2 regions of the Priestia sp. FSL W8-0001 genome follow, and region 2 is predicted to be linked to the other one. Evidence: a T-box and tRNA genes for the amino acid it is inferred to sense, from the RefSeq annotation. Region 2 holds a T-box; the other holds one or more tRNA genes.
What was found. A T-box is a leader RNA that pairs with one kind of tRNA and senses whether it is charged. The one in region 2 lies ahead of ileS (isoleucine--tRNA ligase), so its partner is inferred to be a tRNA-Ile.

Region 1: it encodes a tRNA-Ile, which carries the amino acid that the T-box ahead of ileS (isoleucine--tRNA ligase) is inferred to sense. The anticodon was not compared.

The regions. Positions count from the first base shown of each region.
Region 1 covers NZ_JBBPAL010000001.1:3,205,938-3,209,213, reverse strand. The annotation lists gene MKZ18_RS17005 (Na/Pi cotransporter family protein) at 1-855, shown strand, start outside; gene MKZ18_RS17000 (DUF456 domain-containing protein) at 984-1,466, shown strand; tRNA gene MKZ18_RS16995 (tRNA-Asn) at 1,532-1,606, shown strand; tRNA gene MKZ18_RS16990 (tRNA-Met) at 1,608-1,681, shown strand; tRNA gene MKZ18_RS16985 (tRNA-Asn) at 1,715-1,789, shown strand; tRNA gene MKZ18_RS16980 (tRNA-Ile) at 1,791-1,867, shown strand; tRNA gene MKZ18_RS16975 (tRNA-Ser) at 1,878-1,970, shown strand; gene sodA (superoxide dismutase SodA) at 2,197-2,805, shown strand; gene MKZ18_RS16965 (MFS transporter) at 2,926-3,276, shown strand, end outside.
Region 2 covers NZ_JBBPAL010000001.1:2,957,195-2,960,470, reverse strand. The annotation lists gene MKZ18_RS15665 (YggT family protein) at 1-127, shown strand, start outside; gene MKZ18_RS15660 (YlmH family RNA-binding protein) at 176-949, shown strand; gene MKZ18_RS15655 (DivIVA domain-containing protein) at 1,033-1,527, shown strand; T-box leader at 1,596-1,818, shown strand; gene ileS (isoleucine--tRNA ligase) at 1,891-3,276, shown strand, end outside.

The DNA.
Region 1 (3,276 bases), 250 kb from region 2:
TTTGTTTTATATTTACAAGATACATTAGCATTAAACCCAGAGATGACGATAGCTTTTGCACACGGAACGTTTAACATCACGAATACTATTATTCAATTTCCGTTTATTGGATTATTGGCTTTAATCGTAACAAAAGTAATTCCTGGAGACGATGCGTTAGTTGACTTTAAACCGAAACATCTAGATCCAGTTTTTATTGAACAATCACCATCAATTGCGTTAGGACAAGCAAAAGAAGAGCTCGTTCGTATGGGGCAATTCTCAACAATTGGATTAGAAGAAGCAAACAATTATTTGAAAACGAAGCAACATAAGCATTCTGATATGGCTTTACAAATTGAAGATGCCATTAACAATTTAGATAAAAAAATTACTAACTATTTAATTTTACTTTCTTCTTCTTCTATGTCAGCTTCAGAAAGTGAAGAGCATTCAATGCTGTTAGACACGGCTCGTGATATTGAACGTATTGGAGATCATTTTGAAAATATCGTAGAGCTTGTTGATTATCAAATTACTAACAAAGTAAAGGTAACATCTGAAGCTAATAAAGATTTAGCAGAAATGTTTGAACTAACAATTTCAACAGTTAAAGAAGCTGTTGCAGCACTAGAGAACAACGATCGTGAAAAAGCTGTTCACGTAATGCAACAAGAAGATCAAATCGACAGCATGGAGCGTTCACTTCGTAAAAAGCATATTTTACGCTTAAACGAAGGTGCTTGCACAGGCTCAGCTGGTATTGTATTTGTTGACATTATTAGTAACTTAGAGCGTATTGGAGATCACGCAGTTAATATTGCAGAAGCAGTGTTAGGAGAAAATCAAAAGAGTGTGACTCAAAAATCTCAATAAGCTAGAAAGAGCGACTCGTTAACGAGTTGCTCTTTTTTATGGAATATTATTATCAAAAAAGTTGTTACAGTGTATACTGTTTGATAATAATAGTAAATAGAGATTGAGATGAAAGGAAACGTGTTAAGTTGGACTTTTTATATTGGACACTCATTGCAATTTGTTTTGTTGTATCATTTATTGGATTAGTCTATCCTATTATTCCAAGCGTACTGTTTGTAGCACTTGGATTTTTATTGTACGGGTTTTTCTATAGTTTTGAACCATATACTTTCTTGTTTGTGCTTATTCAAGGTCTGCTTGTGGCAGCACTTTTTGCCGCTGATTATTTGGCAAATCTAATTGGTGTTAAAAAGTTCGGTGGAACAAAAGCGGGTATTTGGGGAAGCACCATTGGATTGTTGGTTGGTCCATTCTTAATTCCTGGGCTTGGTATATTAATTGGCCCATTTTTAGGGGCGGTGATTGGTGAGTTAGTTGTACACCGTACGAATTTTCAAAATGCTATAAAGATTGGTTTTGGATCGTTAGTTGGCTTTTTCAGCGGTGCTATTTCAAAAGGAATTATACAGGCGGCAATGATCATTTACTTTCTTATCGTTGTTTTATAATAATTTGTTGACTTTTAATTAAAAGCATGTTAAATTTTTAATGTCGCTAATAAATGTTATATCGTTCCACAGTAGCTCAGTGGTAGAGCAATCGGCTGTTAACCGATCGGTCGTAGGTTCGAGTCCTACCTGTGGAGCCATGGCGGTGTAGCTCAGCTGGCTAGAGCGTACGGTTCATACCCGTGAGGTCGGGGGTTCGATCCCCTCCGCCGCTATTCCTTTAAGTGACAAAGCATACATACTATTATTCCACAGTAGCTCAGTGGTAGAGCAATCGGCTGTTAACCGATCGGTCGTAGGTTCGAGTCCTACCTGTGGAGCCAAGGACCCTTAGCTCAGCTGGTTAGAGCAGACGGCTCATAACCGTCCGGTCGCAGGTTCGAGTCCTGCAGGGTCCACCATGAAAAGGTTGGAGGAATACCCAAGTCCGGCTGAAGGGATCGGTCTTGAAAACCGACAGGGGTGTTAAAGCCCGCGGGGGTTCGAATCCCTCTTCCTCCGCCATACATATTGTTGATTAATCTTTCTTTACAATTGTGAAGAAAGATTTTTTATTTTGTTTTCAAATAAAATTTTACGTTTAAATAGGATAGACAGTGGGAAACAGGTAAATATAAGTGATGATTAAATGCTTTTTCATTGAAAGCGTAGGTTAAATTTGCTAATCTAAAAACATGAGGTGAATTTTCTTTCACCAAATTAGGTACATATTTTAAAGGAGGAATTACCCATGGCTTACGAATTACCACAATTACCTTATGCATATGATGCACTTGAACCACACATCGACAAAGAAACGATGAACATTCACCATACGAAACACCATAACACTTACGTTACAAACTTAAACGCAGCAGTAGAAGGAAAAGCTGATTTAGCTTCTAAAAGTGTTGAAGAGTTAATCTCAAATATGGATGCTGTACCAGAAGATATCCGTACAGCAGTACGTAACAATGGTGGTGGACATGCTAACCACTCATTATTCTGGACAATTCTTTGCCCTAACGGTGGCGGCGAGCCAACAGGCGAGTTAGCAGACGCAATTAGCAGTAAGTTTGGAAGCTTTGACGCATTCAAAGATGCATTCGCTAAAGCAGCAACTACACGCTTCGGTTCTGGCTGGGCTTGGTTAGTTGTAAACAACGGTGAATTAGAAGTAACAAGTACACCAAACCAAGATAGCCCACTAATGGAAGGTAAAACACCAATCCTAGGACTAGACGTTTGGGAGCATGCTTACTACTTAAACTACCAAAACCGTCGTCCAGATTACATTTCAGCATTCTTTAATGTAATTAAATGGGACGAAGTTGCAAAACGCTACGCAGCAGCAAAATAATGAGAGAAAAAACCAGTAAAGCAATTATTGCCTTTACTGGTTTTTTTGTTTTCCAATTCTTTTACATATCTCCTTTTCTTTTTCACACACTAGGGGTAGAAGAGAAAAGGAGTTTTTTATATGCCTTTATTAAAAAAAGTTGTTGGAGATGTAGAAGTTAATAAAGATTTATTGTTATTACTTATCATTGGAGGGCTATATGCTTTAGCCATTTCAATTTCAAATTCATTTGTAAACGTGTATTTATGGAAACAAACAGGAGAGTTTTCTGCTTTAGCGATTTATAATTTAGTCATTGTTATCTTTCAGCCATTAACCTTTATTTTAGCAGGAAGGTGGGCTAAAAAAATTGATCGAGTCGTTGTGCTTCGATTAGGTGTTTCGTTTCTATCTGTTTTCTATATCGTGGTGTTGATGGTAGGCGACCGTGCCGATGAATTTTTAATTCTTCTCGGTGCTCTTTTAGGAATA
Region 2 (3,276 bases):
TGAGCCGTTTCGACGAATCATTCCTCCGCTTGGAATGATTGATCTCTCACCACTGGTAGCTATTCTTGTGTTACGCTTTGCAAGTGGTGGACTCGTATCGCTATTTAGAATGTTAGGGTTCATATAAAAAGGAATCATTTGATTCCTTTTTTACATACGAGCAAGGAGAGTAGACATGTCTATTTATCAACATTTTCGAGAAGAAGAACGAGCATTTATTGACCTCGTATTAGAGTGGAAAGAAGATGTTCTTAATCAATATAGTCCAAAGCTGACGGACTTTTTAGACCCACGCGAGCAGCAAATTGTTTCAGCTATCATTGGAACAGAAGGAGAAGTGCTTGTTTCGTTTGACGGTGGAAGTGAACAAGGAGAACGAAAGCGAGCGCTTTTATATCCTGATTATTATGAGGTGGGAAATGAAGATTTTCAACTGAGCTACTACGAGCTGCACTATCCTAGTAAATTTGTTACGGTTGAGCACCCTCAAGTGTTAGGAGCATTAATGTCGCTTGGGTTAAAACGGTCAAAGTTTGGTGATGTTTTGGTACAAGATGAGCGCATACAGCTGGTTATTGCCGATGAAATATCTTCTTACGTGGAAGCAAACTTCACGTCAGTGGGTAAAGCCAAAATATCTCTTGTAAAAAAAGACCGCACAGAGTTACTTCAAGTTCAAAGTGAATTTCAGGAAAAAACGTATACTGTATCATCCATGCGGTTAGACGTTTTACTATCTACCATTTACAATTTATCTCGTCAAAAGGTGCAGCCGTTTATTGGAAGTGGAGCGGTAAAAGTAAATTTTAAAACGGTTGAACAGCCTTCTTTTGAGTGCAAAGCAGATGATATACTTTCACTAAGAGGTTTTGGTCGAAGTAAAGTTATATCAGTTGAGGGGAAAACAAAAAAAGATAAGTGGCGAGTAATTGTAGGGAAACAACAATAACAAAAATTGTAAGCAGGAAACAAAAAAATATGTCGAATATTCCATTACAAACAATGTAATGAGACAACGTGGAGGTGGCCTACATGCCTTTAACCCCTTTAGATATTCATAACAAAGAATTTAATCGTGGGTTTCGTGGATATGATGAAGACCAGGTCAATGAATTTCTTGACCAAGTAATTAAGGATTACGAATTAATTATTCGTGAGAAAAAAGAATTAGAAGCGCGAGTAACTGAGCTTACTGAAAAAGTAGGGCATTTTACTAACATCGAAGAAACGCTGAATAAATCAATTTTAATTGCTCAAGAAGCAGCAGAAGACGTAAAGCGAAACGCAGAGAAAGAAGCGAAGCTAATTGTAAAAGAAGCGGAAAAGAATGCTGACCGCATTATCAATGAAGCTTTATCAAAGTCTCGTAAAATTGCGATGGATATTGAAGAGACGAAAAAGCAGTCAAAAGTATTCCGTACGCGTTTTAAAATGTTAATTGAAGCCCAGTTAGAAATGTTAAACAGTGATGATTGGGATCAATTAATGGACTATGAAATGCCTGCGTTAGAAGAAAAAATTGACTAGTCAAGACAGAACCTTGACTTCTTTCGTTTTGTTGTCATATAATTTGGTAACAGATGAAATTTCATACGTATAGTACGGAGATAGGGACAGTAGTTTCTTACATGATTACGTTTAGCGAACCGAGGAAGGTGAGAGCTCGGTCTAATCTAAGAAACGAATATCACCCTGGAGTATTGCTGCTGAAACGAAGTAAGCAGCGACGTGTTATTCACGTTACGAATGCTGAGAGGACAAACGGAAGTGCTGTTTGTCTACAAGGGTGGTACCGCGGGAGACCTTCTCGTCCCTTTTTGGGATGAGAAGGTCTCTTTTTGTTGTAGCTATATACGGAATGAAATTTACGATTTTATGGAGGTTAGAACTTTGGAATATAAAGATACGTTATTAATGCCGAAAACAGAATTTCCGATGCGTGGAAATTTACCAAATCGTGAGCCACAAATGCAAGAAAAGTGGGCGGGAATGGACATTTATGCAAAAGTTCAAAAGCGTACAGAAGGTCGTCCATTATTCGTGTTACATGATGGCCCTCCTTATGCAAATGGTGATATTCATATGGGGCATGCACTGAATAAAATCTTAAAGGACTTTATCGTTCGCTATAAATCCATGTCAGGTTTTTGTGCACCGTATGTACCTGGTTGGGATACGCACGGTTTACCGATTGAAACAGCTTTAACAAAGAATAAAAAAGTCAACCGTAAAGAAATGAGCGTTGCTGAGTTCCGTAAGCTTTGCGAACAGTATGCATGGGAGCAAGTGGAAGGTCAACGTGAACAGTTCAAACGTTTAGGTGTGCGTGCTGATTGGGATAACCCTTATGTGACGCTTCAGCCTGAATACGAAGCTCAGCAAATTAAAGTATTTGGAGATATGGCGAAAAAAGGCTATATCTACAAAGGACTAAAACCAGTTTATTGGTCTCCATCTAGTGAATCAGCGTTAGCAGAAGCTGAAATTGAATATTATGATAAGCGCTCTGCGTCTATTTACGTGGCGTTTAATGTAAAAGATGGTAAAGGCGTAGTGGAAAGTGATGAGAAATTTATCATCTGGACAACAACGCCATGGACAATGCCGGCAAACTTAGCTATTGCTGTAAACCCAGAGCTTCAATATAGCGTAGTGGCCGTAGATGGTGCTAAATACATCGTGGCATCAGAACTTGTTGAGACCGTTGCAAAAGAGATTGAATGGGTTGAATATGAAGTAGTGCGTACTATGAAAGGTGCTGAACTTGAGCACGTAGTAGCAGAACATCCAATTTACAAGCGTGATTCTCTACTCGTTTTAGGTGACCATGTTACAACTGATGCGGGTACTGGGTGTGTTCATACGGCTCCAGGACACGGGGAAGATGACTTTATTGTGGGTCAAAAATACGGTTTAGGTGTACTTTGTCCAGTTGACAGCAAAGGTCATATGACAGAGGAAGCGCCTGGATTTGAAGGCTTATTCTATGATAATGCGAACAAGGCCATTACTGAAAAGCTTCAAGAAGAAGGCGCCCTGTTAAAGCTATCATTCATCACGCATTCATATCCACATGACTGGCGTACGAAAAAGCCGACAATTTTCCGTGCAACAGCGCAATGGTTTGCATCAATTAAAGACTTCCGTAAAGAGCTATTAGAGGCAGTAGAAAAAACACAGTGGGTTCCTGCTTGGGGCGAAACTCGTCTTTACAACATGGTTCGTGATCGTGGAGACTGGTGTATTTCTCGTCAACGCGCATGGGGCGTACCAATT